DNA from 2 places in the Streptomyces sp. SL06 genome. Region 2 is predicted to be linked to the other one. Evidence: riboswitches for the same ligand, from Rfam matches in the RefSeq annotation. Region 2 holds a riboswitch; the other holds the start of a gene.
What was found. A riboswitch is a leader RNA that binds a small molecule or an ion and turns the genes downstream of it on or off. The one in region 2 is predicted to bind ZMP and ZTP.

Region 1 (15,412 bases), 4.7 Mb from region 2:
CACCAACCACCCCCACCACCCCACCGACGCCGAACGCCGGTACACCGAGCGGTGCAAGCCCCCACCGGCCAATCCGAACCGAGCCAGCACCGACGCCTGGATCGTCCGCCCCCTTCGCCTTCCCTGCCAATGCACCGGCAGACGCGCCTGGTTCTCACGGTGGGGCAGGAGAGCGGCCCGGGGTCCGGATGGTGTGCCGCCAGCCGCTCTCCCGCCGGCTACGTGGGGTTCAGACCGAGTACCTTGCGCACGACTGCCTCGCGTGCCCGGACTGGCAGCAGACGCATGAGGACGGCGTCCTGTAGGAAGCTGTGGTGAAGGTCGTAGCGGGGTGCCGGGTTCCGTGCGGTGATGGCGCGGTGTACGGCCCGGACGACCCTGTCCATCGGGATGCCGTTCTCGGCGGCCCGGACGGACCTCTCCAGCGAGCGGCGCAGTGGAGCCTCGTAGACCGGCATGGTCGGCGTCCTGCCGAGTTCCTCCTGAATGGCGGAGGCCATGGGCGTGTCGATCATTCCGGGCGCGATCACCGACACCCTGATCCCGAGAGCGGCGTACTCCATGCGCATGGCGGAGCTGAGGGCTTCGAGGCCGAACTTGCTCGCGGAGTACGCGCCGGTGAAGGGAAGGGTCCTGACGCCACTGGCCGAACTCAGATTGACGATACGGCTGCCGGCGCCGAGGAGTGGCAGGAACGCCCTGGTCACCGTGTGGACGCCGACAAGATTGACGGCGAGGAGACCGGCGAAATCCTCCCCCGTCAGATCGGCGAGAGGTCCGTTGGCGACGGCCCCGGCCACATTGCAGACGGCTCTCAGCTTCGTGCCGTCGAGTTGTTCCGCCGTCTTCGCCGCGGCGTCGGCGACGCTCTTCTCGTCCCGTACGTCGAAGAGCACGGGGGTGAACCAGTCGGCGGGGAGTACGGCGCTCAGCTCGGCTGCAGCGTCCGGCCTGCGGACCGCCCCGTAGACGTGGAAACCCTCGTCGGCGAGGAAGCGAACGGTGGCCCTCCCGATGCCGGATCCCGCCCCGGTGACCAGCACGCTTTCTCTCATACCGTCTCCAGGTCGCTCGGGTCGTGGGCGGAGATGATGCGCAGGCCGGGATCGGCCCGGCGGTTCAGCTCTGCCAGGCGTTGCTGGTTCTCGACGAGGAGACGGTGCTGCTGCGCCGCACCGCGCTCCATGAGGCGCACCGGCCACGGCACTTCGGCCCGTCCGTCCAGGGTGCCCCAGTGGTAGAAGGCGTCTCCGCAGTGCAACAGCCACCGCTCACCCGCGTCGACGCCGACGCAGACATGTCCGCGGGAGTGCCCGGGGGTTGCCACCATCACGAACCCGGGCGCTATCCCGCTCAGTTCCTTCGCCGCGGCGAACCCCCGCCACCCCTCACCGCCGAGCCGGTGCTCGACGAACCGCGGCCCGTGCGCCCATTGGGCCGGCCGGTACCGGGTGCGTTCGCGCCGCGACGGCGAGCGTATCGCTCCGTCGATCTCGTCCGCCGTCACGTGCACCTGGGCGTGCGGGAAGTCGGCCAGCCCTCCGACGTGGTCGAAGTCCAGGTGCGTGACGATGATGTGCCGTACGTCCTCGGGCCGGAACCCGAGTCGCTGCATCTGCCGTACCGCGGTCTCCTCCGGGTCGAGAACCGGCTTGATGACGTGGCGCATGAACCCGACCCGGCCGACCGGGTCCTGGATGTCCTGGAGCCCGAATCCGGTGTCCACGAGCACCAGTCCGTTCGCGTCGGTTTCCACGAGCAGCACGTGCGCGACCATGGGGTAGGTCGGCATGTTCATCGTGCCGCAGTTGAGGTGATGCACTTTCACCAGTGAGTCTCCGCTTCTTCGAACGCCGCCGGGATCAGAGTCCCCGGGAACCATCCTGAAGGACGTGGGACACGGCGCGGAACGCGGGGCTGCGCGCTCACCGGCTCAGCGGGCTACTGGAACTCCCTTGGTAGGACCAGTCCAACTCGACTGCACAGAGGCGGCGTTGTGTGAGTGGGGACCAGACTCGTGGCAGACAGACCGCCTCTCATATGGCTCGGCGATGTCGTCGTGGGCAAGGATGCGCCGCCGACCCGGAGGTCCGAAAACGAGGCCCAGCCAAAAAGATGAGGTATCAGGCCAGTTTGGTCAGCGCAAGGCACGATCCATATCGCGCCGGTGATCGGCAACCCACTGATATGCCTCCTGCACCTGTACTACTGCACCCGTGTCGCGGAGACGGATCATCTCGCGGTCCCCAGAGTCCGCAGCAGCCTCAATGCCGCGCCGGCATCTGTCCTGCCACCACAGGATCGCAGAGACCAACTCACGCCGGTCCACAAGCTCATAGCCATCAGCGATCAACCGCAACCCGACGCGCAGCCTCGGAGGCGTCTTCGATACTCGGCCCGAGCCCGAGGTACTGCCAACATACGTGGGCGACATCATGGATGCGCGCGCCCGGGGCTGCCAGATCCCAGTCGGTGAAGGCCACCGGGCGCAAGGCACCGCTGACAGGTCGATAGACCGTGTTCTTGGGCGAGAGGTCGTTATGGCATACGACCTCGTGTCCCCCGGCCAGTGCCGTGCCTGCCGTCAGGTCGTGAAATTCCCGGACAAGCTCCGTGACCCGCAGCAGACTTTCGTCGGAGTACACCGTCGGCGGCTGCTGCGGTTCCCAGGCCACATGCCCCTCGACGTAGGTCAGGACCTCCCGGCCCGCCTCGTCGATGCCACGGTAGCGCGGCGCGCCTGGCCAGCCGCCGGCCTCAAACATCTTCAGCAGGTCACCGACGAACTCCGTACTGGGCGACGCGGGCCGGCGCACCGTGGCACCGACACGCACCACGTGATTGATGGAGCCACCGGGCAGGGACGACTCATCCATCCCCCTACTTTGCATGATCTTGGCCTTGAGTTCTCAACGGGGCCCCGCTACTGAACGTGTGCGCGTCACAAGAAGTGGGCCAGAACCCTAAGGGCTGTCCACTAGAGCGGTGGTTGGGCCGTGACTGGCGCTGAGGTGGAGCACCACCGGGGAGCGGTCCGACAATTCGGTCGATGCCGTGCGCCTGGGCGAGTGGTCAGTGACGCCTGGAGGCGACCATGTCCCAGACACAAACGGCCCGACTCATGGACGGCGTTGGCCTTGCCCGACGCATGGTTGAGGAGACGTTAAGCAAGGCGACAGAGATTTCGCGACGTGTCGGTGTGACGCCTTGCCTCGCAACGGTGCTGGTGGGTGAAGATCCGGCTTCGGTGACATACGTCCGGATGAAGCGGGCCCGTTGCGCGAAGGCGGGCATCGAGTCCCGGCTTGTCAGCCTGCCGGACACCACTACAACCGCTGAGCTGGTGGATACCATCCAGTCCCTCTCGCAGGACGCCGGAGTGCACGGCATCCTGCTTCAACACCCCGTTGGCCCTCACATTGATGAGCGGGCGGCATTCGAGGCCATCGCGCCGGAGAAGGACGTTGACGGGGTCACGATGACCTCCTTCGGGGCGATGAGCTTCGGGCTGTCTGGATTCGCATCGTGCACCCCTGGCGGGATCATGCGGCTCTTGGACGAGTATGAGGTAGACCTTGCAGGTCAGCATGCCGTTGTCGTGGGTCGCAGTGCGATCCTCGGCAAGCCCGTCGGAATGCTCTTGCTCTCCCGGGACGCCACTGTCACCTACTGCCACTCCCGTTCGACCGATCTGGCCGCGATCGTGCGGGAAGCGGACGTTGTTGTGGCGGCCGTGGGGCGCCCTCGGCTTATTCGCGGCGAAGACGTTCAAGCCAGGGGCTGTCGTGATCGACGCCGGATACAACCCCGGCGACGTTGGCGACGTTGACTTCGACACCGCCCGCACTCGTGCCCGCTTGATCACGCCGGTCCCCGGTGGGGTCGGCCCCATGACCATCGCAGTCCTGCTGGCGCAGACGGTCGATGCGGCATCCATCCAACTTGGGCTGGCCAGCCGGTGAATGAGGTCAGCCTTGAGTTTCGCGCGGACGTTAAGCCGCTGGCCTGCTGACTCGACCTCTTGCCCCAGGTGGTGCGAGGGCTTTCACGGGTGAACCGCCGGGCCGTCGTGGCGATCAGTGCCCAGAACCTTCACCGCGCGGGCAGCGGCCACCATGAATGCCGCGGTCCTCGACGGCCGCCTCATCGACGCGCACCAGCTCGAGGAGTTGACGGCGGTGGCCTTCGAGGGCACCGACCAGGTCTTCGGCAACCATGCGCGGTCGGCCCTCGGTTGTCCGCTCGGCCGGCTCGGTACGCGGCCGGACGAGACACCCACCACGTTCGGCTGGGCCGGTGGCGGCGGCAGTTACGTCTATGCCGACACCGCCACCGGCACCTCCTTCGCCATGACCAAGACCCGTCTCACTCCCCGCTTCAGCACCGCACAGCGGCTCGCAGACCTGCCTGTCTGAGTATCGACGCCGCGCGGCCTTCCGCCGGCCGATCGGCATGCAGGAGGCCTGTGCCGCAGCTACTCGTGCTTGCGTCCGCGAAGTTCAACGCGCGGTGCGCAACGTGCGGCGGCAACGCGGCGGACGGTCCGGAGCGGGCCGGGCGCACGCGTGTGTCTGGCCGTTTCGCCGAGTGCCGTCCGAGACGGATTCACCTGTCAGAGTTCCAGCACTTCGAGATGGCGGGGGTCGAGGACGCGACCGTCCGTCCCGATCACCTGCTGGAGCCGGTCGACCACGCCGCGGTTCACCGTGTCGTGCACCGCGGGGTCGTCCAGGGCCGTGACCAGGTCGTCGTGGTGGCTCGGGACGATGATCTGTGGCCGGCCCAGAGTGCCAACGGCGCGCTCGAAGTAGTCGTGCACGGCCGCGTGCCCGCTGGCTCCCAGCACCAGCACATCGGGGGTGGCCCCGGCGACTTCGCGGGCCGCGAAGTTGGCCGAACCGCTGAGGAACATGACGCGCAAGCGGTCACCCACCGTGATCTGGTAGCCCAATGTGCCGCCCTCCACCAGATCGCCCAGCGCCCGGGGCCGGGCCGGGGGTGCGGTCAGGGTGCCGTAGGGGTCGAAGCCGTAGCCGCCGAGCTGGCTGTGCAGACTGCGTACGACCTCGATGGTGTAGTCGGGACGGGACGGGTTGTCGGACGACTGGAGGGGATGGCGCAGCACCTCGTCCCCCGACACCACCACCAGCCGGTGCTTGCGCCCTGTGCCGGGGACGCCCATGGCACTCAGCAGGTGCAGATGCGTCTCGGTGCCCAGAACATTGATCTCCCGCTCCCGCCAGGCGGAGTGGTCCAGGAGGTACGGCACGTCGGCGAGGTGGTCCCAGTGCCCGTGCGTCAGGAGGATGAACTCGGGCGCCGAGGTGAGGTGTTCGCGCAGCAGCCAGTCGATGATCCCGCGGTTCACCTCCAGTTTCCGCGTCATGTCGGCCTTGCCGTCCGAGTCCGTGTAAGGCTGCCGGGTGAGATACGGGTCGATCAGGACCCGGTGACCGTCGAAGCTCAGTTCCCAGCCCGCGACGCCGAGCCAGCGCAGCTTCACACCGCTGCGCCCCGGACGACTGTTGCGGGCAGGGACGCCGCGCGGCGCGGTGGCCGATGCGGTCCCGGCCGTCCCCGCGACTCCTGCCGCGCCCGCGACAACGCTCGTTCTCAGGAGGCTGCGCCGACTCACACATCGCGAGGCGGCTTGGGACTGCTGAGCGGGCATGGCGGACTCCTTCGCCTTACGCGGGCCTCAACTGGTGTTCCGGGCCCGTCCCTTGGGTCCCGGAGTCAAGCCTCGAGAGTCTTCCTGTGTCGAATACACTCGCGGCCGCGTGCCGATTCATTCGGCATATCACCGCAGACCACGGGGGACGCATGCTGACCGAGCGGCATCTGGAGATCTTCGTCGCCCTCGCGGAGGAGGGGCACTTCGGCGACGCCGCGCAACGCGTGGGCATCACTCAGCCGCCTCTCTCACAGGCACTGCGCCGGCTGGAGGCGCTGCTGGGGGTACGGCTGTTCGATCGGGAGCGCGGGGTCTCCCTCACCGAGGAGGGCGCTGCTCTGCTGCCGCACGCGCGCCGGGCCCTTTCCGCACTGGCCGAGCTGCGGGACACCGGCGCCAGGGAGGGCGCGGACGGACAGCGTCTACGGCTCGGTCTGCCGCCCGAGTTGCCGCCCCGGCTCGGCGCGAGCGTCGCCGCCTCACCCGTCCGCGCCGGTATCCGGACCAGGGTCTCGGTGGTCACAGCGCCGACAGCGACACTGCTGACGGACGTTTCCGCCGGACGGCTCGACCTGGCCGTCGTCCGGCACCCTGTCGTACTGCGCGGCCTGTCCGCGGGCCCCGTGACGCTGCTGGCGACGTGGCTGGCTGGTCCCGGACGGGGCGGCCGGCGCCGGGGCGGGGCTGTCCTCGCCGGGCGAAGCGAGCACGCCGAGTCCGCGTTCGGGTGGAGCGCGGGCGGGACGCCGGTTGCCTTATGCGGTCCGGCCGCGTGCCGAAGCGCCCGCGGCGCACGACCTCTTCCTGGACACGCTCGCGGGGCGGGGCCATCGGGCCGAGACGGTGGTGATCTCCGACGAACGCGCCGCACTGGCCCTCGTCGCCGCCGGTCAGGCCGTACTCGTCACGGCGGACGAAACCCTCGCGGCGGGCGGTGTCGCCCGGCGCCGGACCACCGACCCGGCGCTTCCGCTGCGACTGCGCGTGGTCTGGGACGCCCGCCGGCTCGCCGCCGCACACGCCACCGAAGCGGCCGTCGCCATGGCCGACACGCTGGCATCGGCACACCTCCCGAGCAGCGGGGCGGACCGATGAGCGCGGGCGGCGACGGAGCCATCCAGCGCACCCTGCGTGCCATGTTCGACGACGCCGGAGTACACGGTCGGCTCCACGCGGCCGAACTGCACCGGCCCGCGGTGGCGGTGGCCCTCGACGCGGACGAGGCCGTACTGATGGGCTCGGTCTACAAGGTGCCGCTGGCGGTGGCCTATTGCAGACAGGTCGACGCCGGCGTCCTCGACCCTCTGCAAAGGGTTGCCCTGTCGCCCGGGGACAGGCTGCCCGGACCCACCGGCATCTCACAACTGCGCGACGAGGTGTCCATGTCCCTGCGCGACCTGGTCGTCATGATGATGAGCATCTCCGACAACGCGGCTGCCGACGCGGTGCTCCACCACGTGGGCACCGAGGCGTTCGACGAGACCTGCCGTGTCCTCGGCCTCGCGCGCACGCGTCTCAACGACGGTGCCGCGGGAACCCTGGCCCGGCTGCTGGACGTGACGGGGGCCGATTCGGTGGACGCGGCAATGGCGCGGATCGCGGACAACGATCGGGCGGCGCCGCCCGGCGTCTACGACCCCGCGTGGGTGGCCGCCACCACCCCGGCCGAGATGGCGCGACTGCTGCGTGCCGTCTGGACGGACACGGCGGCCTCCCCCACCGGCTGCGCGTTCATTCGCCGCACCATGCGACTCCAGCCCTGGCAGCATCGGCTCGCGGCGGGCTTCCCGTACGACGACGTAGCGGTGTACGGGAAGACCGCGACGTTCGGCGCCATGCGGCACGAGGCGGGGGTGATCGAACTGCCCGACGGCCGTACGTACACAGCGGTCGTCTTCACCCAGGCCGCACGCGCCGACCGCCGGCTCCCCCGCGTCGACGCGGTGATCGGCGCCGCGGCGCGCAGAGCCGTCGAGTACCTGAGAGAGCGCGAATGACTTGCCCGTCGTCGCCGCGCGTCGCGGCAGGGGCGGATGGGCGGGGTGCCGCGGACCAGTGGGATGAGGGCCTGGATGTGCAGGAGGTGTGCGGCGGAGAATGCCGAGGGAGGGGGCAGGCCACGTCCATTGACGACGAGGTGGACCTTCGGCCCTCCCGACAGCCCCGAGTCTGGCGGCGGTTGGTTCAGTGCAGCGTCGATGGGCCTGAAGACGGGGTTCGTCAGGCGGGAGTCTCTGCCGTGACGGTCACGGCGTAGCTCTCGGTGCCCTCCGGGGCGCCACTCCACGACAGCTGCGGTGAGAACGTCCTTGCCGCCGGGACACCGAAGGAGAGCTGCTCGGGCGGCCAGGGGGCGCCATTGGTGACGGTGCCTCTGTCTCGTGCAGGGGCCGGATACGAGCCGTGCCCCCGCGGATCGGAACGTGTCTACGTCTCTTGAGGATCCGCAGCCCCGCCGGGGCGGTCCTGCACACCGGGCAGTACATCTCTTTTGCGTTGGCGCCCACTTGTTCGAGGAACATAGGTGCCTCGATCGGCACCGTCGGTGTCGCCCCGGACAACGCGCTCGTGGAGTTCCGGATGGGTCTCTCCAAAACGGCGCTGTTCGAGCGCCACCGCGGATTGGGGCGCCCGGTTCAACAATCCGCGCCTTCACCCGGAGAGTTCATCTTCAGGCCATAATCCATTTCCGTTCGAAAGCGCGAGGCCAACGCGAGCGCCCCCTTGTGCTCCTTCCGCGCCCCCACTCCTTCACACGGCAATCCTGCTCGCCCGTTGACCAGCCAAGACATTACTCCGTTCAGGTGACTCGGGGATCCATGGCTTGAGGCATATGCCGAGAGCCTGCATTACTGGGTGCATCCAACCAATGGGCAGCCCGTTCCATTCGGGGAACGTGGTTTCGGTGTGGCTTGCCGCCTTTCACACGTGGGGAAGGTGCGGGTTCGCCGAGGTCGCGATGGGCACCCCGAAGGGGGTTGGACGGCCAGTCGGCGCCGTTTACGGTGCCGACTGGCCTTTTCGCGCTTACGGGGGCTCAAGTCAATGAGTGCACGCCGGTGGTACTCAATCACACCTGCGCGCCCCTGCCATCGAAATTATGTGATTGAAGCCTTGCCAAACCTGCCTGCCTGTGGAGTACTTGAAGCAGCGAACCGGTGGGCCGCCCATCCCATGACCGGGGATCACGTCAAAGGGGCGGCGCCTGCCGGTTCTTCTTCTGTGCGGCAGCCCAGTTCAGTCGTCTCTTCTTTCGTGTGACTTCCCCGCGAAGGTCGGCTCTCGAAGCTCATGGTTTCGCTGCGACCCCTGTCCGTCCTGTCAGCGAGGAGTTTTCCATGCCCATCACTCCCAATCAGGGATCCACCGGCGGTGGCACGTTGGTGACGATCACAGGTACGAACCTGTCCGGCACGACTGCCGTCACATTCGGCACCAAGCCGGCCACCAGTGTCACCAACGTCTCACCGACCCAGGTCACGGCCGTGTCGCCGTCGGGTACCGGCACCGTCGGGATCACCGTGACCACGGCGGGTGGTACCAGCAACCCGGCTCCGTTCTTCTACGTCGGAGCCCCGTTCAAGTCCTCGGTGGGTCCGGTTTCCGGTCCGCTGGAGGGCGGCAACACGGCCACCATCAACGGCGTCGGTCTGGCGACGGCCACCAGTGTGTCCTTCGGCGCCAACACCGCCACACCGACGGTCGTCTCCGACACCCAACTGACCGTCCCGGTACCGGCGGGCGCGGCGGCGGGCCCCGTCGGGGTGAGCGTGACCACCGCGGGCGGCACGAACAACGGGCTGTCCTACACCTACGTGGACGTCCCCACCGTGGCCACCGTCGCACCGGCCTCCGGACCCACATCGGGAGGCACCGGTGTGACCATCACCGGCACCAACCTCGACACCACCGATTCAGTCACCTTCGACGGTTCCCCGGCACCGTTCTCCGTGGTGAACGCCACCACGGTCTCGGCGGTGACCCCGCCCGGTGCCGCCGGCCCGGTCGACGTGGTGGTGACGAACGCGGCCGGTTCCGACACGGCCACCGACGCCTTCACCTACGTCGCCGGTCCCGGCATCTGACTCACATCCCCCGCTGCCGCCCGGTTCGCACCGGGCGGCAGCCCTGCCCCGACCACCGCCTTTCGCGCGACGATCCCCACCCTGCCCGCCGCCCGACCAGGTGGCCTCGGTGGGAGGACGGCCCCCTGCCGCCGGCTTCCCGGATGCGGTGACTCCCAGGCCCGGACCGGCGCGCCGTCAGCCCCGGGCTTCGCCCAGGCTGTCATAGGAGCATCCTCATGCCCCCCACGATCAACACCATCGTCCCCACACAGGGCCCCACCACCGGGAGCACCACCGTCACCCTCACCGGCACCGGCATGGCGGGATCCACCGCCGTACGGTTCGGCAGCACCAACGCCACCTCCTTCACCGTCAATTCGGCCACCCAGATCACAGCGATGAGTCCTCCCCACGCCGCGGGTGCGGTGGCGGTGACGGTCGTCCATCCGACCGGCAGCAGCAACTCGGTCACCTTCACCTACGTCACGGCGCAGGTGCCGCAGATCACGGGGGTGACACCCGCCAACGGCCCGACGGCGGGCGGCACCGGTGTCACCCTCGTGGGGACCGGGTTCTCCGGGGCCACGGCGGTCACCTTCGCCGGGGTCCCGGCCACGTCGTTCCTGGTGAACTCGGCCACCCAGATCACCGCCGTCACACCCGCCGGAACCGCCGGGGCGGCAGCGGTGGCCGTCACGACACCAGGGGGCACCAGCGCCCCGGACGCCTTCTTCTTCTACGCCGCGCCGCCCGTTCTCGACAGCGGCAGCCCTGCCCAGGGCCCCACGGCGGGAGGCACCGTGGTCACACTGAATGGAAGCAACCTGCTCGGCACCGGCACCGTCCGCTTCGGCTCCGCCAACGCCGTCTCCTTCACCGTGGTGTCGGCAACGCAGATCACGGCATCCGCCCCTCCGGGGACGGGCAGCGCACCGATCACGGTGATCACCCCGGGCGGTACGAGCAACCCCGTCGCCTTCACCTACCTCGGCCCGCCCACGCTGGCGGCCCTGGTGCCCAGCAGCGGTCCGGCGTCCGCAGGCTCCGTGGTCACTCTCACCGGCACCGGCCTGGCGAGCGCCTCGGCCGTCACCTTCGGGGGTACGGCCGCCTCGTTCACGGTGGTGTCGGACACGCAGATCACCGCAGTCGCACCGGCGGGCTCCCCAGGCCCGGTCACCGTCACTGTCACCACCGCGGGCGGCGTCAGCCCCGGGCTCACCTACACCCGCATCCCCGCACCCGGCATCTGACCCGTCCGGCGAGTGCGCGGTCAGCTAATCCAACCAGGCTACTTATGGGCGCAGCATTCCACGAGGGCAAAGAATAGGGCTATAACGTGACATTTCACGTGTCCCGCGACCTGCGGACCGGAAATCGAAACAAGGAATGAACCGGTGCGAATCACACCACGCAGAGCGCGACTAGTCATCGCCGCAGCCCTGGCCGCCGTGCTGGGGCTTGCCTCGCCCGCCTGGGCGGTACCGTCGAGCACCACGGTGACGGCCTCCCCGCAGTCCGCCGAGGTGAACACCCCCGTTCAGCTGGAAGCCACGGTCGACTGCCCCGCCGACCCCACCGGCGGCCTCGGTGTCACCTTCTTCGACAACAGCGACCTGCTCGACACCGTCCCGGTGAACGCCAACGGCCAGGCCAACTACACGGCCACCTTCACCACCGTCGGCACCCACACCATCACGGCCGCCTACAACGGCAACTCAGAATGCGACGCCTCAAACAACACCACGACCGTCCAGGTCACCGCCACCCCGACACCCCCCGACCCGACCCCCGGCTTCTGCCTCCTCGTCTGCGGCGGACTGATCAACTTCAACGTCGGCGACATCACCAACAACATCAACTCCTCCACACACACGTATCGGCACCACAACCAGCGTCTCCAGCACCACTGACCTTGAAGGCGTGATGTCGTCATGGTGGGGCGAGCGCGACTCCGGTTCCGGTGAGGCGGCCGTCGAGGACGCCGTGCCGGTACTGGAGTCGGCGCAGCCCCGCCGGACGACGGTGGTGGAGCCGGAGTAACCGGGCTCCCCCGGGGAGTTCGGGGAGCGGGCCGTGCTGACGAGGACCTGTCAGGCGGCCCGGCCTCGTGGCTCGCGCCGGGTCACCAGGCGATGGGCAGCTCGTAGATGCCGTAGGCCTGTGAGTCCTCCTTGAAGTTCAGCTCCGACACGTCGGCCGCCAGCCGCAGCGTCGGGATGCGGCGGAACAGCGTGCTGAAGACGACGTGAAGCTCGATACGGGCCAGCTGTTGGCCGATGCACTGGTGCGGGCCCCAGCTGAACGCCATGTGGTGTGCGGCCTTGCGCGCGAGGTCGAGCCGCTCGGGGTCGGGGAACGCCTCCGGGTCCCAGTTGGCCGCCGGAAGGGCGGCGATGACGCCCTCCCCGGCGCGGATCACCTCACCGTCGATCTCGATGTCCTCGACGACCGCCCGGCGGGCGAGCAGGTGCGGGATCGTCAGGTAACGCAGCAGTTCCTCAACGGCGTTGGCCACGAACTTCGGGTCGTCGCTGTTCTCGCGCAGAGCCGCCGCCTGATCGGGGTTCTCCAGCAGCAGGGCAGTCCCCAGAGTGATCATGTTGGCGCTGGTGTCGTGGCCGGCGACCAGCAGGATGTGTCCGAGCGGCGCGGCCTGCGCCATGGTCAGGTCGCCCGCCTTGACCCGCTCGGCGAGATCGGACAGCACGTCCTCACCGGGGTCGTCCATCTTGGCCTCGATGAGCCCGCCGATGTACTCGCGCAGGACCCGCGTGGTCTCGGCCGCGTCCTCGGGGCTCTTGTAGCGGGCGTTGGTGACGCCCGCGTGCTCCTGGAAGAACGGGTGGTCCGAGTAGGGCACTCCGAGCAGCGCGCAGATCATCAGGGACGGCAGCGGAAGCGAGAGCGCCTCGTTAAGCTCGGTCGGGTTCGGGCCCGCCAGCATCCTGTCGATGAGGTCGTCGGTGATCCGCTGGATCTCCGGGCGCAGCTTCTCCATCCGGTGCCGGGTGAAGGAGCTGGTCAGCATCCGGCGCCAACGCTGGTGCTCGGGGCCGTCGGTGTTGTTGATCGACGGCTGCATCTGCCCCGCGTGCGCCTTCATCGCCGCCGTGGTGTGCGGGTACCCGGGCGCCCCGATGTTGGCGCTCAGCCGTGGGTCGGCGAGGAGTTGGCGCTGGGTGGCATGGGTCGTGGCGACCCAGGGGGTGCCGCCGTCCCATGTCTCGACCCTGCGGACCGAGGGGCCCGAGTCGTGAAGCGCGAGCAGTCCCGGCGGCGGTGCGAACGGGCACTCCGCGGCCCGGGGCGAGGGGTACTTGGGAATCTCCTCGGTCGCACCGCTACCGGTCACCTTCTCGGCCATGGTCCGCACTCCTCTTCCTTGAGTTCCTCGGGGGACGGCAACGAGCTGCGCGTGCGCCGGAGATGTCGGCGGGACCCGGACGTCGCGCACCGCTCCTGGCCGACAGCACCGCGATGTGCCGTACGAATCTTACGCCGACCGGTCGGTACAATCAATGCCGTACGACGGTCCCCGATCACGAGGACGCCGCACCCGGCTTCTCCTTGAACTGGTGGCCGAGGAACTCGCCCGTCCACGCCATCAGGTCCGCAGGGACGTAGTAGCCCTTCTCGTCGTTGATCGCGTCCCAGTTCCGCACCACGTCCTCGACGGTGGCCGGAGCGCCCCGGTGCACGTAACCCGGGGTCGAGCCGATGAAGAGGCGCGCGAACGCCCCGGCACCGGCCGCGTAGATCTCGCCGCTGACCGGGCAGTCCTCGTGGGCGAGGTAGGCGACGATCGGCGAGACCGCCTCGGACCGCATGCCCGCCTGCTGCGCGGCGGCTTCGGCGGCGGCCTCGTCCTCGATGCCGCCCATCCGGGTCAGCGCGGCCGGGGCGATCACGTTCACCTTGATCCCGTGGGGCTCGCCCGCGAGCTTCGCGCTACGGGCCAGTCCGATCACGCCGCCCTTGGCCGCGGCGTACGACAGGTTGTTGTCGAGGCCGAACAGACCGGCGGACGTGGTCAGTACGACCCGCCCGTAGCCCTGTTCCACGAAGTGCGGCCAGGCGGCCCGGGTGGTGTTGAACGAACCGAGCAGGTGCACGGCCAGGTGGTGTTCCAGGTTCTCGAGGTCGACCTCCGGCAGACCGGCGTACCTGATGATTCCGGCGTTGTTGACGACGATGTCGATCCGCCCGAAGGCGTTCAGCGCGGTGTCGACGATCGCCCTGCCGCCCGCTTCGGTGGAGACGTTGTGGTGGTCGGCGACGGCCTCGCCGCCGGCCGCGACGATCGAGTCGACCGCCCGCTGTGCCGGGCCGGCGTCGGCGCCCTCGCCCTCCATCGATCCGCCGAGGTCGTTGACGACGACCTTCGCCCCCCGTTCGGCCAGCAGACGGGCGTGGGCGCGCCCGATGCCGCGCCCCGCGCCGGTGACGACGGCTACGCGTCCTTCGAAACTCAACTCGGTCATGGGTGAACTCCTGTCGTGCTGTACCGGACCGCGAACCGGTGGCGAAGGAGTCTCGGCCGCACCGGTCATGACGGACAGAGGGAACGTGGGCTCCCGGCCGCGCTCAAGGCGGCGGGAGAAGCGGGAGGAGGAGAGCCGGTCCGGGATGTTCCGGCCGGCCCGCCGCCGGTGCGGGCGTGCTCGTCACTCCTCGATGCGGATGGCGAGCGCGGGGCACACGGCCCCCGCGTTGCGCACGTCCTCGGCGAACTCCGCCGGCGGATTCGGGTCGAGCAGGATGACGATGCCGTCCTCCTCCCGCTGGTCGAACACGTCCGGGGAGGCGGACACGCACTGTCCGGCGGCGCAGCACTTCTCTTCGTCGACGAGAACCTTCATGAGACCTCTCCTTTTCGGTTTCAGGGGGTGGAGGCGGGGGCGTGCAGGGCGTCCACGACCTCCTGGCGGCGCAGCCGCGTCTGCTTGGGCATGTTCCAGCCAAGGACGCCGGTGACCACGCCCTCGCTGGTGTAGCGGGCGACGAATCGCCGGGCCGTCACGTCGCCTTCGACGACCTCCGCCTCGGCCTCGGCCGGGAGCAGTCCGTGCACCTGGAGCTTCGCGTCGAACTGGTCGGTCCAGAAGTACGGCACCGGGACGTAGGGCCGGTCGTCGCCGAGGACGGCTCCGGCGACGGCGAACGCCTGCTCGGTGGCGTTCGTCCGGTTCTCCAGCCGGAGCAGCCGCCCGTAGCTCTCGTGGTGGAACCGGGCCACGTCGCCGACCGCGTAGATGCCGTCCGCCGCTCGGCACCGGGAGTCGCACACCACGCCGTTGTCCAGGGTGAGTCCGCTGCCCGCCAGCCACCGCGTCGCCGGTGACGCCCCGATGGCGACGACGACCACGTCCGCCGGGAGGGTCTCCCCGGAGGCCAGTTCCACTGCGGTGACCCGGCCGTCCGAACCGGTCAGACCCGCGACACCGGCACCCAGGCGCAGCCGCACGCCGCGCTCGCGGTGCAGGTCCGCGAGCAGTCCGGACACCATGGGGCCCACCTGGAGGGCCATCGGGGCGGCCAGCGGACCGGCGAGGGTGACGTCCAGCCCGAGTGTGCGGGCGGTCGCCGCGATCTCGGACCCGAGTACACCTTCGCCGACCACGACGAGCCGCGCCCCGGGCCGCAGGTCGGCTTTGAGGGCCAGCGCGTC
Region 2 (15,412 bases):
CACTTCGTCTCCTGTCGTTCCGTTTTCCGTGTCGGACACCCGGTTGTCGACTGTACGGCCACCACCGTGCCCGGGGCAGGCGCAACCGGAGTGATGTGCAGCGCTACGGCGGCATGCCGGGGCGCACGCAGGGCGCCGGGGCCAGTGCCCAGGCGGCCGCGCGGGTCAGTGCTTGGCGGGCAGAAGGCCCACCATGTCGTACGCCCGAGCGAGGGTCTCGGCGGCGACGGCCCGTGCCTTGTCCGCGCCCTCGGCCAGGATCGCGTCGAGCGTCTCGGGGTCGTCGAGGTACTGCCGGGTGCGTTCCCGGAAGGGGGTGACGAACTCGACCACGACATCGGCGAGGTCCGTCTTCAGCGCGCCGTAGCCCTTGCCCTCGTACTTCTGCTCCAGCTCGGGGATCGCCGTGCCGGTGAGGGTGGAGTAGATCGACAGCAGGTTGCTCACGCCGGGCTTGTGCGCGCGGTCGAAGCGGACCACGGTGTCGGCGTCCGTGACCGCGCTCCTGACCTTCTTCGCGGAGGCCTTCGGCTCGTCGAGCAGGTTGATCAGGCCCTTCGGGGTGGGCGCCGACTTGCTCATCTTGGCGGTCGGGTCCTGAAGGTCGTAGATCTTCGCCGTCTCCTTGAGGATGTGGGCGCTCGGGACGGTGAAGGTGTCGCCGTAGGTCTGGTTGAAGCGCTCGGCGAGGTCGCGGGTCAGCTCAAGGTGCTGGCGCTGGTCCTCGCCCACGGGGACCTGGTCGGACTGGTAGAGCAGGATGTCGGCGACCATCAGCATCGGGTACGTGAACAGGCCGACGGTGGTGCGGTCGCTGCCCTGCTTGGCGGACTTGTCCTTGAACTGGGTCATCCGGGATGCCTCGCCGAAGCCGGTGATGCAGTTCATCAGCCAGGCCAGCTGGGCGTGCTCGGGGACGTGGCTCTGCACGAACAGCGTGCAGCGGGCCGGGTCGAGGCCGGCCGCGAGGAGCTGGGCGGCGGCGACGCGGGTGTTCTCGCGCAGTTCTCTCGGGTCCTGCGGAACGGTGATCGCGTGCAGGTCGACGACCATGTAGAACGCGTCGTGGGTGTTCTGCATGTCGACCCACTGGCGGACGGCGCCGAGGTAGTTGCCGAGGTGGAACGAGCCGGAGGTCGGCTGGATGCCGGAGAGTACGCGGGGACGTTCAGAGGCCATGGACGTCATTCTCTCAGGCCGCGAGGGGCGATCGGGCACTGGCTCCACCGCCTCCGCGAGGTGTGGCGGCCCGGTACCGTGCCGGGCCGCCACAGCGGGCGGTCGCGTGCGGAGCCGACCGGCCCGTAAGGATGTCTCCCGCGTCAGCCGAGGTCGATCTCCGGGTACAGCGGGAAGCCGGTCACCAGGTCGGTCGCGCGCTGCGAGATCTCGTCGGCGATCTTCGCGTCGAGGACGTGGGATGCCTTCGAGGGGGCGCCGGACTTCGTGGTGCCGGCCTCCGTCGCCGTCAGGACGCGGTCGATCAGGCCGGCGACCTCGTCCATCTCCGCCGTGCCGAGGCCGCGCGTGGTCAGCGCCGGGGTGCCGACGCGGATGCCGGAGGTGTACCAGGCGCCGTTCGGGTCGGCCGGGATGGCGTTGCGGTTGGTGACGATGCCGGAGTCGAGGAGGGCGGCCTCGGCCTGCCGGCCGGTGAGGCCGTAGGAGGATGCCACGTCGATCAGGTTGAGGTGGTTGTCCGTGCCGCCGGTGACCAGGGTGGCGCCGCGGCGGACCAGGCCCTCGGCGAGGGCGCGGGCGTTGTCGACGATGCGCCGCGCGTAGTCCTGGAAGCCGGGCTGCCGGGCCTCGGCGAGGGCGACGGCCTTGGCGGCCATGACGTGCGGGAGCGGGCCGCCGAGGACCATCGGGCAGCCGCGGTCCACCTGGTCCTTGAGGGAGTCGTCGCACAGGACCATGCCGCCTCGCGGGCCGCGCAGCGACTTGTGCGTGGTCGTGGTCACGATCTGGGCGTGCGGGACCGGGTCGAAGTCGCCGGTCAGCACCTTGCCCGCGACCAGGCCCGCGAAGTGCGCCATGTCGACCAGGAGGGTCGCGCCGACCTCGTCGGCGATCTCGCGCATGATCCGGAAGTTCACCAGCCGGGGGTACGCGGAGTAGCCCGCGACGATGATCAGCGGCTTGAACTCGCGGGCCGAGGCGCGCAGGGCCTCGTAGTCGATGAGGCCGGTCGCCGGGTCGGTGCCGTAGGAGCGCTGGTCGAACATCTTGCCGGAGATGTTCGGCCGGAAGCCGTGGGTGAGGTGGCCGCCGGCGTCCAGGGACATGCCGAGCATCCGCTGGTTGCCGAAGGCCTGCCGCAGCTCGGCCCAGTCGGCGTCGGTCAGGTCGTTGACCTGGCGGGCGCCGGCCTTCTCCAGGAAGGGCACCTCGACGCGGGCGCCGAGGACGGCCCAGAAGGCGACGAGGTTGGCGTCGATGCCGGAGTGCGGCTGGACGTAGGCGTGGCGGGCGCCGAACAGCTCGCGCGCGTGCTCGGCGGCGAGGGACTCGACGGTGTCGACATTGCGGCAGCCGGCGTAGAAGCGGCGGCCGATGGTGCCCTCGGCGTACTTGTCGCTGAACCAGTTGCCCATCGCGAGGAGGGTGGCCGGGGAGGCGTAGTTCTCCGAGGCGATCAGCTTGAGCATCTCGCGCTGGTCGGCGAGCTCCTGGCCGATGGCGTCGGCGACGCGGGGCTCGACGGTGCGGATGACGTCGAGGGCGGCGCGGTAGGCGGTGGAAGCGGGGGTGGGCTCTGCGGGCATGGTGACCTCCGGACGTTGCGGTCAGCGTTCTCGGTCGGCCCAGGCGCACGGCGCTCGCTTCTTCGGGCCGCTCCCCGATGGTTGTCCATCCCAGCGCGCCAGTTACGGCCCGAGGGCAGCTTACCGGGTGGGGCGGGGGTGCGTTTGCCGGGTTGTTCGCTGTTGCCGGGTGCGGGTGTCTTGTGGCTGGTCGCGCCGTTCCCCGCGCCCCTTCGGGGCGCTTGTCCCTGCGTCTCCTTCACGGCAGGGCCCGGCACAGTGGGGACGCGTTTGCCGGGTTGTTCGCCGTTGCCGGGTGCGGGTGTCTTGTGGCTGGTCGCGCCGTTCCCCGCGCCCCTTCGGGGCGCTCAGCTCCCGGTCTGTGGCAGGGCTCGGCAGAGGGCGTCCAGGGTTGGGGACCAGGCGTGGTCGGGTGGGGTGCCGTAGCCGACTACCAGGGCGTCCTGTGGGGGGTCGGGGGCGGCCGGGTGGCGGAAGAGGGACAGGCCGTGGGCCGCGAGTCCGTGCCAGGCGGCGGCCCGTACGGTCTGCTGCTCGGTGCCGGGCGGGAGTTGGAGTACGGCGTGCAGACCGGCGGCGATGCCGGTGACGCGGACCCGGGGCGCGCGCTCGGCGAGGGCGGCGACCAGGGCGTCGCGGCGGCGCCGGTAGCGCAGCCGGGCGGACCTGACGTGCCGGTCGTAGCCCCCGGAGCCGATGAACTCCGCGAGGGTCAGCTGGTCGAGCACGCCCGGGACACGTCCCGCCATGGCGTCCATGACCTCCCCGGCCAGCGAGGGCGGCAGCACCAGCCAGCCCAGCCGCAGCCCGGGGGCGAGGGACTTGCTTGCGGTGCCCAGATAGACGACGCGGCCGGGGTCCAGCCCCTGGAGGGCGCCGACGGGCTGGCGGTCGTAGCGGAACTCGCCGTCGTAGTCGTCCTCCAGGACCAGGGCGCCGGTGCGCCGCGCCCAGTCCACGACGGCCGCCCTGCGGTCGGGGTGCAGGGGGACGCCCGTCGGGAACTGGTGGGCGGGCGTGAGCAGTACGGCGCCCGCGTCCCCGAGCGCCCCGAAGGCCGCGCCCCGGTCGTCGACGGGCAGCGCGACGGTACGCAGCCCGGCCGCCGTGAGCAGGTCGCGGTGGATGTGGAGACCGTACGACTCGACGGCCACGGTGCGCACGCCGCGCGCCCGCAGCACCGCGGCCAGCAGCCCGAGGCCGTGCGCGACCCCGCCGCAGACCAGCAGGCTCTCCGGGTCGGCGCGCACACCGCGGGCCCGCGCGACGTAGCCGGCCAGCGCGGTGCGCAGCTCGGGCCGGCCGCGGGGATCGCCGTAGCCGAAGGCGTCGTTGGGAGCGGCGGCGAGGGCGCGGCGGGCGGACCTGAGCCACTCGGCGCGCGGGAAGGAGGCGAGGTCGGGGGTGCCGGGGCGCAGGTCGTGGGCGGGGCGGGCGCGCCCCGGCGGGCGCCGGGCCGAGGCGCCGGCCGGCGGGGCGGCGACACGCTCGGCGACGCGGGTGCCCGAGCCCTGGCGCGCGGTGAGCCAGCCCTCGGCCACGAGGTCGGCGTAGGCGTCGGCGACGGTGTTGCGGGCGATGCCGAGGTCGGCGGCGAGGGCGCGGGAGGAGGGCAGCCGGGTGCCGGGGGCGAGGCGGCCGGTGCGGACGGCCTCGCGCAGGGCCGCGGTGAGGCCGCGGCGCAGGCCCGGTCCGGTGGGTTCCAGATGCAGGTCGACGCCCAGAGTGGCCCGTGATTCCGCCATGGAAATGGACCATACTCCTGGGCTGCTTCCTTCCTAGGGTCGAGGCATGACCACACACACCGACGACACGAGGACCACGGGTTGCGCCGCCGAGCTGCCCGTCCGGCTCAACTGGTCCCAGCACGCTCCCGAGGTCTACCAGGCCATGGTCCGGCTCGACATCGCCGCCAGGCGGGGCCTCGACCCGACGCTGTGCGAACTGGTGAAGATCCGCGCCTCGCAGATCAACCGCTGCGCCCTCTGCGTCGACATGCACTCCAAGGACGCGCTCGCCGCCGGGGAGAGCGTGGAGCGGATCATCCAGCTCGCCGCCTGGGAGGAGTCGCGGCACTTCTACACGGAGAGGGAGCTGGCGGCGCTCGCGCTGACCGAGGCGGTCACCGTGCTGACCGACGGCTTCGTGCCGGACGAGGTGTACGAGCACGCCGCCCGGTTCTTCGACGAGCCGGAGCTGGCACAGCTCATCGCCTCGATCACGGTGATCAACGCCTGGAACAGGTTCGGCGTGACCTGCCGGACGACGCCCGGCCACTACACGCCGGGGCAGCACGCGTGACGGCGCGGACGCGGCTCCCCGGCCCGGCGGGTTGCGCACCATGAGCAAGGCCAACGTCTTCCGCGCCCTGCACCACTTCCGGCTGCCCGAAGACCCCCTCGTCCTGCCCGGCCCCTGGGACGCGGCGAGCGCCCGGGTGTTCGAGGAGGCCGGGTTCCCGGCGCTCGCGACGCCCAGTGCGGGGGTGGCGGCCTGCCTCGGGTACGAGGACGGGGCGACCCCGGCCGGCGAGATGTTCGCGGCGGTCGCGAGGATCGCGCGCGCCGTGGACATCCCCGTGTCGGCGGATGTCGAGGGCGGGTACGGGCTGGCGCCGCGGGAGCTGGTGGAACGGCTGCTGGCGGCGGGGGCGGTGGGCTGCAACCTGGAGGACTCCGCCGACGGGGTGCTCAGGGACCCGGCGGAGCACGCCGAGTGGCTGGCCGGGGTGCGGGCCGCGGCCGGGGACCTGCTCTTCGTCAACGCCCGCGTCGACACGTTCGTCCGGGGCGTCGCCGAACCGGAGGCGGCGATCGCACGGGCCGCCGCGTACGTCGCCGCGGGCGCCGACTGCGTCTATCCGATCGGCGCCCCCACCGCCGTACTGCCGCTGCTGCGGGCCGGGATCCAGGGGCCGGTGAACGTGAACGCGCTGCCCGGGGAGGGCCCCGCGTCCGCCGGGCTGAGGCGGCTCGGCGAACTCGGGGCCACCCGGATCACCTTCGGACCGGGTCTCCAGCGGCGCGCGGAGCGGGCGGTGCGGGAGATCGCGGCCCGGCTGGCGCGGTGAGGGTCAGGACAGCCACCGCTTCCAGACGGACTCGTGGCCGTCCGCCCACTTCTTCGCCGCCTCCTCGGGCCGCAACTTCTGCTCGGCGATCATCAGGGAGACCTGGTTCTGGTCCTCGGTGGTCCACTTGAACCGCTTGAGGAACTCCGCCGCCGGGCCGCCGTCCTTCGCGAAACCGGCGTTGAGGTACTTCTGCAGCGGGGTCACCGGGTAGGCGCAGGCGACCTTCGCCGGGTCGGCGTCGCAGCCCTCCTTGTACGCGGGCAGCTTCACCTCGGTCATCGGGACCTTCTCGAAGAGCCACTGGGGGGTGTACCAGTAGGTCAGGAAGGGCTTCTTCTCCTTGGCGAACTGCTGGATCTGGGTGATCTGGGCGGCCTCGGAGCCGGCGAAGACCACCTGGTAGTCCAGGTCGAGGTTCTGCACCAGCGCCTTGTCGTTGGTGACGTAGGACGGGGAGCCGTCCAGCAGCTGGCCCTTGCCGCCGCTCTCCGCGGTGCGCATCTGCCCGGCGTACTTGTCGAGGTTCTTCCAGTCCGTCACGTCCGGGTGCTGCTTGGCGAAGTAGGTCGGGACGAACCAGCCGATGTGCCCGGTGACGCCGAGGTCGCCGCCCGCGGTGATGGTCTCCTTGTCCTCGACGTACCGCTGCTCCTGGTCGGGGTGGCCCCAGTCCTCCAGGATGGCGTCGACCCGGCCCTGGCTGAGCGCGTCCCAGGCGGGCACCTCGTCGACCTGGACGGTGTCGACGCGGTAGCCCAGCTCGTGCTCCAGCAGGTATTGGGCGACGGCCACGTTGGCCTGGGCGCCGACCCAGGACTGCACGGACAGGGTGACGGTCTTGGCGCCCTGGGCGTTCGCGAACGGGGAGGACTGCTTGGTCATGTCGGCGGCGCCGCAGCCGGTCAGCAGGACCAGCGCGGCGGCTCCCGCGAGGGCGGAGATCGTACGCGGTCGCATGTCAGGCTCCCTGCTTCGGACGGCGTTCGGTCGGCTGGGTGACCCGGTCGAGCATCAGGCCGAGGCAGACGATCGCCGCGCCCGCCACCAGGCCGGTCGCCAGGTCGCCCTGGGCCAGGCCGTAGACGACCTGGTAGCCGAGCGCGCCACCGCCGACCAGGCCGCCGATGATGACGACGGCGAGGACCAGGACGACGCCCTGGTTGACGGCGAGCAGCAGGGAACGGCGGGCCAGCGGGAGCTGCACCTGACGCAACTGCTGCCCGCTGGTCGCGCCGAGCGAACGGGCCGACTCCAGGGCGGCCGGGTCGACCTGGCGCAGCCCTTGGGCGGTGATGCGGACGACGGCGGGGAGGGCGTAGACGACCGCGGCGGCGACGGCGGGCGCGCGGCCGACGCCGAAGAGGGCGACGACCGGGATCAGGTACACGAACTGCGGCATCGTCTGGAAAACGTCCAGGACGGGCCGCAGCAGGCGCTCGAAGCGGTCGCTGCGGGCGGCGGCGATGCCCGTCGCGAAGCCGATGACCAGGGTGACGGCGACGGCCGCGAGTACCTGCGAGAGCGTGTCCAGGGACGGGTTCCACACGCCGAGCACACCGATCGCGGCCATCGCGAGCACGGCGGTGAGCGCGGTGGCCCAGGTGCCGAGCAGCCAGGCCAGGGCGGCGACGATCAGCAGTACGGACCACCAGGGCAGCCATTGCAGGCCCTCGCGGAACGGGTTGAGGACCCAGCTGGTGAAGTGGGCGGCCCAGTCCGCGGTGCCGCCGACGACGGGGACGCCGGAGTACAGGTGGGCGGTCATCCAGTCGACGGCCCGGTTGACCGGCTCGGCGATGTTCGCCTCCCACGCGTCGGGCCAGTCGAGGAAGCCGGCGAGTCGTCCGGCGATCGCGACGACCGCGGCGGCGGCCGGCGCGTACAGCCAGGCCACCGACGGCTTCCTGGGCTCGCCGAGCCGCTCCCCGGCCGCGCCGGTCACCCGGTCGAGGACGACGGCGAGCAGCACGATGGGGATGCCGGCCGCGAGGGCCGCGCCCACGTCGACCGAGGCGAGCGCCTGGTAGACGCGGTCGCCGAGGCCGCCGGCGCCGATGACGGAGGCGATGACGGCCATGGAGAGCGCCATCATGATCGTCTGGTTGAGGCCGAGGAGGAGTTCCTTGCGGGCCAGCGGGATGCGGGCGGTCAGCAGCCGTTGGCGTGCGGTGGTGCCGAGGGACTCGACGGCCTCCAGGACCTCCTTGTCGGCGCCGCGCAGACCGAGCGAGGTGAGCCGGGCCATGGGCGGGGCGGCGTAGACGACGGTGGCCAGGACGGCGGCGGGCACGCCGATGCCGAAGACCAGGACGACGGGGAGCAGGTAGGCGAAGGCGGGCAGCACCTGCATGGTGTCGAGCACCGGGCGCAGGACGCGGTCCATCCGGTCGGACAGCCCCGCGGCCAGGCCCAGCAGGGCGCCCACGGCGACCGAGGCGAGGACCGCGACGACCATCAGGGCGAGGGTCTGCATGGTCGGCACCCACATGCCGAGCAGCCCGCACGCGAGGAAGGCCACCGCCGTGCCGAGCGCGAGCCGCACGCCGGCCACCCGCCAGGCGACGAGGGCGCCGATCGCGGTGACCCCGGCCCAGCCGACGGCGAGGAGGGCGAGGTACACGGCGCGTAGGGCGAGGACGACCACATTGCTGACGTGGCCGAAGAAGTAGAGGAACAGCGGGTGGCTGTCACGGTTGTCGATGATCCAGTCGCTGGCCCTGCCGAGCGGTTCGGAGACGTCGACGGTGAGCGCGCTCGGCCAGGTGCCGCCGGACCACTGGGCGACGGCGAGGGGGACGAGGACCGCGGCGGCGACCGCGAGGGTCAGGAGCTTGCGGACGGCCGGGCGGCGCAGGGCGCCGGGGAGCGCGGGCCGGACCGCGGGTGCGGTGACCGAGGCCATCACAGGGCCTCCTCGCGTTGACCCGCCTCCTCGGGCGGCTCGACCCCCTCGGGGCGTCCGGGCGCCGCGCCGTCGGTGCCGGCGACGACGGAGAGGAGGGTGGTCGCGTCGGCCACGCCGAGCAGGCGGCCGCCGTCCATCACCCGGGCCGGGGAGCCGGCGCGGGCGACGGCCTCGATGGCCTGCGACACGGTGGCGTCGGGGCGCAGCGCCGGGCCACTGCCCGCCTCGTCGGCAAAGGCGGCGGGGCGCATGGCCGTACGGACGGTGAGGACCTGCTCGCGCGGGACGTCGCGGACGAAATCGCGGACGTAGTCGTCGGCGGGCGAGCCGACGATCTCCTCCGGGGTGCCGAGCTGGACGACGCGGCCGTCGCGCATGAGGGCGATCCGGTCGCCCAGCTTGAGCGCTTCCTGGAGGTCGTGGGTGATGAAGACCATCGTGCGGCCCTCCTCGCGGTGCAGCCGGACCACCTCCTCCTGCATGTCGCGCCGGATCAGCGGGTCGAGCGCGCTGAACGGCTCGTCGAAGAGCAGGACCTCGGGGTCGACGGCGAGGGCGCGGGCGAGGCCGACGCGCTGGCGCTGGCCGCCGGAGAGCTGTCCCGGCCTGCGGTGCTCCAGGCCTTCGAGGCCGACCTTGGCGACGATGGCGGCGGCGCGCTCGCGGCGTTCGGCGCGGCCCATGCCCTGGACCTCCAGGCCGTAGGCCGCGTTGTCCAGGACGGTGCGGTGCGGGAGCAGGCCGAAGTGCTGGAAGACCATCGCGGCGCGGTGCCGGCGCAGTTCGCGCAGCCGCGGCCGGTCCATGGCGCGGACATCCTCGCCGTCGATGACGATGCTGCCCGCGGTCGGCTCGATCAGCCGGGTCAGACAGCGTACGAGGGTGGACTTGCCGGAGCCGGACAGGCCCATGACGACGAAGACCTCGCCCTTGTGCACGTCGAAGGAGACATCCGCCACGGCGGCGGTGCAGCCGGTGCGCGCGCGCAGCTCGGCCGGGCTCAGGGCGGCGAGTCCCGGGTCGGCGGGGACGCGGTCGGCCTTGGGTCCGAAGACCTTCCACAGGCCGTCCACGCGGAAGACGGGCCCCGCGTTCTCGTCCGTACCCGGCGGCGTACTGGCGCTGGTGGCGGTACTCATCGGGCGTCACCGCCGATCAGCTCGACGGCGCGCTCGCCGACCATGAGGACGCAGATCATCGGGTTCACGGCGGTCATGGTCGGGAAGACGGACGCGTCGGCGACGCGGATGCCCTCCAGGCCGCGGACCCGCAGCTCAGGGTCGACCACGGCCCGTTCGTCGGTGGCGGCGCCCATCCGGCAGGTGCCCGCCGGGTGGTAGACGGTGTGGGCGACCTTGCGGGCGTACTCGCTCAGCTCCTCGTCTGCGGTGATGTCCGGGCCGGGGCAGACCTCGCGCTTGAGCCAGCCGGCCAGCGGTTCGGATCCGGCGATCTCACGGGCGATGCGGATGCCGTCGACGAGGGTGCGGCCGTCGTAGTCGTCCTCGTCGGTGAAGTAGCGGAAGTCCAGCGCGGGCTTCACGGACGGGTCGGCGCTGGTGAGGCAGAGGCGCCCGCGGCTCTTCGGCTTGGGGATGTTCGGGGTCATGGAGACGCCGAACTCGACCGGCTCGTAGCCCAGTCGCTCCGGGTTGTCCGTGAACGGGATCTGGTAGAAGTGGAACATCAGGTCGGGGCCCGCGTGCCCGGGGTCGCGGCGCACGAACAGTCCGGCGTCGGAGTCCATCGCGGAGTTGTCCGGGATGGGACCGTTGGTCTCCCAGACGATCACCGACTCGGGGTGGTCGAGCAGGTTCTCGCCGACGCCGGGCAGGTCGAGCGCCACGGGTATGCCGAGTGCTTCGAGGTCCTGGCGGGGTCCGATGCCGGAGTGCAGCAGCAGGCGCGGCGAGTCGACGGCGCCGGCGCACAGCACGACCTCGTTGCGGGCCCTGACCAGGATCTCCTCGCCGTCCTTGGTGCGGACGCGGACGCCCTCGGCGCGGGTGCCGTCGAGTTCCAGCCGGTACGCCCAGGTCTCCAGCATGAGCGTCAGGTTGGGGCGCTCGTCCATCACCGGGTGCAGGTAGGCCACCGACGCCGACGAGCGCTTGTTGTTCTCGGGGTGGTAGGCGAGGTCGAAGAAGCCGACGCCCTCGGTGAACGGTTTCTTGTTGAAGCCCTCGACCCGGGGGACCTCCAGGGTCTTCTGCGCCGCGTCGACGAAGTCGCGGGCGATGGCGTTCCGGTCCTTCTCGTCGACCGGGACGATGTTGTTCTTGAGCCGCGCGTAGTACGCCTCCATCTGCACCGCGCCCCAGCCCTTGGCGCCGGCGGCCTCCCACTCGTCCCAGTCGGACGGCAGCGGCTTGAAGGCGATGAGGGTGTTGTGGGAGGAGCAGCCGCCGAGCACCCGGGCGCGGCTGTGCCGGATGTGCGAATTGCCGCGTGGCTGTTCGGTGGTGGGGTAGTCGTAGTCCAGCTCACCGCCGAGCAGGCCCATCCAGCGGCGCAGGGTCAGCACGTCGTCGCGGCCGACGTTGCTGGGGCCGCCCTCGATGACGGCGACGGTGACATCGGGGTTCTCGGTGAGCCGGGAGGCGATCACCGAGCCCGCGGTGCCGCCGCCGATGACGACGTAGTCGTATACCCGGGGGTTCGACATGTCAGGGGACATGGGGATACTCCAGAGAGGCGTGAGGACGAGGGGAAGGTGCGAGGAGGTCAGCCGGCGAACCAGCGGACGGGCTTCGGCGCGAGGTTCTGGTAGACGTGCTTGCTCTCGCGGTACTCGGCCAGGCCCGCGGGACCGAGTTCGCGGCCGACGCCGCTCTTGCCGAAGCCGCCCCACTCCGCCTGCGGCAGGTAGGGGTGGAAGTCGTTGATCCACACGGTGCCGTGCCGCAGCCGGCCCGCGACCCGGCGGGCCCGTCCCGCGTCGGCGGTCCAGACGGCACCGGCCAGACCGTACTCGGTGTCGTTGGCGAGGGCTACGGCCTCGTCCTCGGTGCGGAAGGTCTCGACGGTGAGGACCGGCCCGAAGACCTCTTCGCGTACCACCCGCATCCCTCGGTCGCAGTGGTCGAGGACGGTCGGCTCGTAGAAGTAGCCGCTCGCGGGCCGCTGGGGCGAGGGTTCGGGGCGCTTGCCGCCGCAGCGCAGCACCGCGCCCTCGGCGAGCGCGGAGGCGACGTGGTCCTCGGTCCTGGCGCGCTGCTGTTCGGAGACGAGCGGGCCGCACTCGACGCCCTTCTCGGTGCCGCGGCCGAGGCGGATCTTCTCGGCGCGGCGGGCGAGTTCGGCGACGAAGCGTTCGCGGACCGACTCCTCGACGATGAGGCGGCCGCCCGCGGAGCAGACCTGGCCGCTGTGGATGAAGGCGGCGTTGAGGGCCTGGTCGACGGCGGTGTCGAAGCCCTCCTCGGTCTCGCAGGCGTCGGCGAAGACGACGTTGGGGTTCTTGCCGCCGAGTTCGAGGGCGACCTTCTTGACGGTGACGGCGGCGGCCTGGGCGACCTTGGTGCCGCTGATCAGGCCGCCGGTGAAGGAGACCAGGTCGACATCGGGGTGCTCGGCGAGCCGGGCGCCCACCGTGTGGCCGGGGCCGGTGACGATGTTCGCGACGCCGGTGGGCAGGCCGGCCTCGACCAGCAGGTCGATCAGGGCGACGGTGGTGAGCGGGGTGATCTCACTGGGCTTGACCACGAAGGTGTTGCCGGCGGCGAGCGCCGGGGCGATCTTCCAACTGGCCTGGAGCAGCGGGTAGTTCCAGGGCGTGATCATCGCGCAGACGCCGACCGGCTCGGATACGACGACGCTGTGCACGTCGGGCGAGCCCGCGTCGACGACCCGGCCGGCAGCCTCGCTCGCGACCAGGTCCGCGAAGTAGCGGAAGGCGTCGGCGACGCAGTCGATGTCGACCCGCCCCTCCTCGACGGTCTTGCCCGCGTCGCGGCTCTCCAGCAGGCCGAGCTTCTCGCGGTCGCGTACGAGGAGGTCGGCGACGCGGCGCAGCAGGGCGGCGCGTTCGGTGACCGGGGTACGCGGCCAGGCGCCCTCGTCGAAGGCGTGCCGGGCGGCGGCCACGGCGAGGTCGGCATCCTGCTCGTCGCCCTCGGCGACCACGGCGAACGGCAGGGCGTCCGCGGGATCGAGGATCTCGCGCGTGCCCCCCGCGACGGCCGCCCGCCACTCGCCCCCGGCGTGGATGGTGCCGCGCGCCCGGAGTTCTGTACTGTCCGCCATGATCGATGAATGCCTTCCGTTCCTGTTCAGCGCCCGTGAGTCACACCGGTGTCATGCACGGGACCGGGTGCTCCTGCCCTTGCGTCGGGATTGCATGCGGATCCGGGGCCGGAAGTGTGCCGGGTCACTGAGAAAGCGGATGAAACGGTAGGAAACACCCTCGCCGGTGAGTGATCGGCTACAGGCTGTCGCCGGCGGTGTCGCAGGTGGTGTCCGGCGGGCAGAAGTGGGCGAGGGCCGTCCGCAGCAGTTCCCGCTCGTCCTCGCGGCCGTCCGCGTCGGCCCCGTAGGCGGCGATCGCGTACACCTCGCCGTCGGCGGCCACGAAGCGCTCGTCCACGACGTGCCAGGTACCGATGCCGGGTTCGCCGCGCAGGGAGTCGGCGAGGTATTCGAGCCGGGAGCCGGTGAAGCCGCCGTGGTCCACGGTCTCCAGGGCGATCTCGCGGAAGCCGGCGGCCTTGGGCGTGTCGTCGGAGAGGAACAGCTCGAAGGACGCCTCGGGCGAGGCCTCGGCCACCTGGTACACCTGGAGCCGCCGTTCGCCGTCGGGGCTGCGGTAGTTGACCACGTTCATGCCGTATTCCGAGGGCACCTCGTCACGGACCCAGTCCACGGGCCGGGCGATGGTGAAGCCCTCCGGGTCGGCGTGCAGCTCGTGGCCTCGGGGCAGTTCGGCGGCCGTGCCGGCCGGTGACTCCGGCAGGTCGGGGGCTGTCCCGCCCTCCCCGGTCCGCAGCGTCGAGGGTTCGGGGCCCGAAGGGTCCGTGGTGGACGCGTCCGCCGGCGCCACCGCCCGGCCGTCGCGCCCGCCGGTGCCGTCGTCGCCCCGGACCACCAGCGTCAGGACGAGGGCCGCCGCGACCCCGGCCGCGGCGGCTCCGCCCAGCACGGACCACACGAGCCGGCGGCTGGGCCCGCCGGTGCCGGCGGGAGGCGCCGCCGGCGGGCGCCCGGTCCCCGGCCAGGAGCCGGCCCCGAGCGGCTGCGGCGTGGACCAGCCCTCGTGGTCGTACGGCGGCACCGGCGCCGAGGGGCCCGCCGGGTGCCCGGCGCTCTCGTCCTCGGCGACCGGGGGCGCGGACTCCGGGCGGGGCGGTGGCGGCGGGGTGACCGGTGCCGTGCCGCCCGCAGGCTCCTCCCAGCGTTGGGCCGTCTCGTTCCAGTAGGGCTGTCCCCCGCTCATCGGTTCACATCCCCAGCAGCCCGGCCACCGTCCCGAAGGACGCGAACAGCGACAGGACGGCCTGGGTGTCCGCCAGCAGGTCGCGCAGCCGCTGACGGCGCCCCTCGGGCGCGGTGCCGGTACGGGTGATCTCCTCCTCGGTGTCCGCGAGGACCGTGTCGAGCCGGGCGGTCTGCTCGGTCCGCCGGATCCGCGCCAGATCGGCGCGCAGCTCCCCGACGGCTCTCAGCAGTTCCCGGGTCTCCTCGTCCTGCGGCGGCGTGGTGCCGTAGTGGCTCGTGACGTTCGCGTTGTCGCCCACGGCGAAGGTCGCCCCCTGGGCGTTGCCGATGTGGACTTTGGGGTCGTCGTGCGCCATTGCTTCAGGAACCCTCCTGCGGCGCGGGGCCGCCGGTCGTGGACGAGACGTGGGACTTGTCGCCGACGGCGAAGGTCGCCCCTTCGGCGTTGCCGATGTAGGTGCTGCCGTTGCTGAGGTTCACGATCTTCTGCACGAACTCACCGGTCTGGTAACCGGCGTCGGCCAGGGCCAGCCGCACCCCGTGCCCCACCCGGTCCTGGACGCTCCTGAGATAGCGGCTGACGTCCATCTCCTGGAAGGTGGATCCGCTGGGCACCGAGGCCAGCTCCCGCACCGAGAGGGCGGGGCCCGCGGGGAGCGCGCCCGCGTGGCCGCCGGTCAGCAGCCGCCACGCGTACACCAGGCCCCGGCCGAGGGTGAGCAGCGAGCGGCCCGCGGAGCCGGGCACCAGGACGGCCGCCCCGGCCGCCTTGCCCAGCGCGTTGTTGTTGCGGAGCCGGTGGGAGGTGCGGTCGGCGTCCTTGAAGTCCGCGCGCACCGGGGTCAGCACATGCGGGGCGATCTCCAGCATGAGCATGCGGCCCTGGGTGTGCAGGCGCACGAAGACCGTGACGACCAGCTCCTCCTCCCAGCCGCCGACCCGGATCCGCAGGAAGTGCCGCCGCTTCTCGGCGCCCTCCTCGACGGCGCTCGCCCGGTGCCGCTCGAAGATCTCCGGGTTGTACGGGGCCTGTTCACGCTTCAGCAGCCCCTCCACCGGGAGGAACACGCACTCGTCGATCTCCAGGCGGCGCAACCGGTCGCGCACCCCCGCGCCCGCGTACTCGGAGGGCAGGCGCAGCTGTTCGATCAGCGGACGGACGCGCTCCAGGATCGCGCGGTTGCTGAGCGGCTGCTGCTTCTTCTCGTCGTCCGGCCGCAGTTCGACGGCCAG

Region 1: linked by a shared signal. The riboswitch ahead of AC4IHM_RS33505 (bifunctional 5,10-methylenetetrahydrofolate dehydrogenase/5,10-methenyltetrahydrofolate cyclohydrolase) and the one ahead of AC4IHM_RS12230 (glycine hydroxymethyltransferase) in region 2 are both predicted to bind ZMP and ZTP.

Annotation. Positions count from the first base shown of each region.
Region 1 covers NZ_JBSYOT010000002.1:7,384,402-7,399,813, reverse strand. Annotated here, with positions in the region: gene AC4IHM_RS33520 (SDR family NAD(P)-dependent oxidoreductase) at 219-1,055, opposite strand; gene AC4IHM_RS33515 (MBL fold metallo-hydrolase) at 1,052-1,828, opposite strand; gene AC4IHM_RS33510 (phosphotransferase family protein) at 2,343-2,876, opposite strand; ZMP/ZTP riboswitch at 2,987-3,073, shown strand; partial or broken gene AC4IHM_RS33505 (bifunctional 5,10-methylenetetrahydrofolate dehydrogenase/5,10-methenyltetrahydrofolate cyclohydrolase) at 3,095-3,962, shown strand; gene AC4IHM_RS33500 (serine hydrolase) at 4,116-4,415, shown strand; gene AC4IHM_RS33495 (MBL fold metallo-hydrolase) at 4,613-5,503, opposite strand; partial or broken gene AC4IHM_RS33490 (helix-turn-helix domain-containing protein) at 5,560-5,946, shown strand; gene AC4IHM_RS33485 (hypothetical protein) at 6,425-6,769, shown strand; gene AC4IHM_RS33480 (serine hydrolase) at 6,766-7,671, shown strand; partial or broken gene AC4IHM_RS33475 (YbhB/YbcL family Raf kinase inhibitor-like protein) at 7,916-8,044, opposite strand; gene AC4IHM_RS33470 (IPT/TIG domain-containing protein) at 9,013-9,759, shown strand; gene AC4IHM_RS33465 (IPT/TIG domain-containing protein) at 9,978-10,994, shown strand; gene AC4IHM_RS33460 (Ig-like domain-containing protein) at 11,139-11,654, shown strand; gene AC4IHM_RS33455 (cytochrome P450) at 11,867-13,108, opposite strand; gene AC4IHM_RS33450 (SDR family NAD(P)-dependent oxidoreductase) at 13,284-14,225, opposite strand; gene AC4IHM_RS33445 (ferredoxin) at 14,409-14,603, opposite strand; gene AC4IHM_RS33440 (NAD(P)/FAD-dependent oxidoreductase) at 14,624-15,412, opposite strand, start outside.
Region 2 covers NZ_JBSYOT010000002.1:2,707,444-2,722,855, forward strand. Annotated here, with positions in the region: gene AC4IHM_RS12220 (2'-5' RNA ligase family protein) at 1-3, opposite strand, end outside; gene trpS (tryptophan--tRNA ligase) at 166-1,179, opposite strand; gene AC4IHM_RS12230 (glycine hydroxymethyltransferase) at 1,323-2,768, opposite strand; ZMP/ZTP riboswitch at 2,799-2,884, opposite strand; gene pdxR (MocR-like pyridoxine biosynthesis transcription factor PdxR) at 3,116-4,513, opposite strand; gene AC4IHM_RS12240 (carboxymuconolactone decarboxylase family protein) at 4,560-5,069, shown strand; gene AC4IHM_RS12245 (isocitrate lyase/PEP mutase family protein) at 5,110-5,838, shown strand; gene AC4IHM_RS12250 (ABC transporter substrate-binding protein) at 5,842-6,798, opposite strand; gene AC4IHM_RS12255 (ABC transporter permease) at 6,800-8,743, opposite strand; gene AC4IHM_RS12260 (quaternary amine ABC transporter ATP-binding protein) at 8,743-9,885, opposite strand; gene AC4IHM_RS12265 (GMC family oxidoreductase) at 9,882-11,423, opposite strand; gene AC4IHM_RS12270 (aldehyde dehydrogenase family protein) at 11,471-12,991, opposite strand; gene AC4IHM_RS12275 (serine/threonine kinase C-terminal domain-containing protein) at 13,170-14,177, opposite strand; gene AC4IHM_RS12280 (hypothetical protein) at 14,182-14,535, opposite strand; gene AC4IHM_RS12285 (AbeC-like domain-containing protein) at 14,540-15,412, opposite strand, start outside.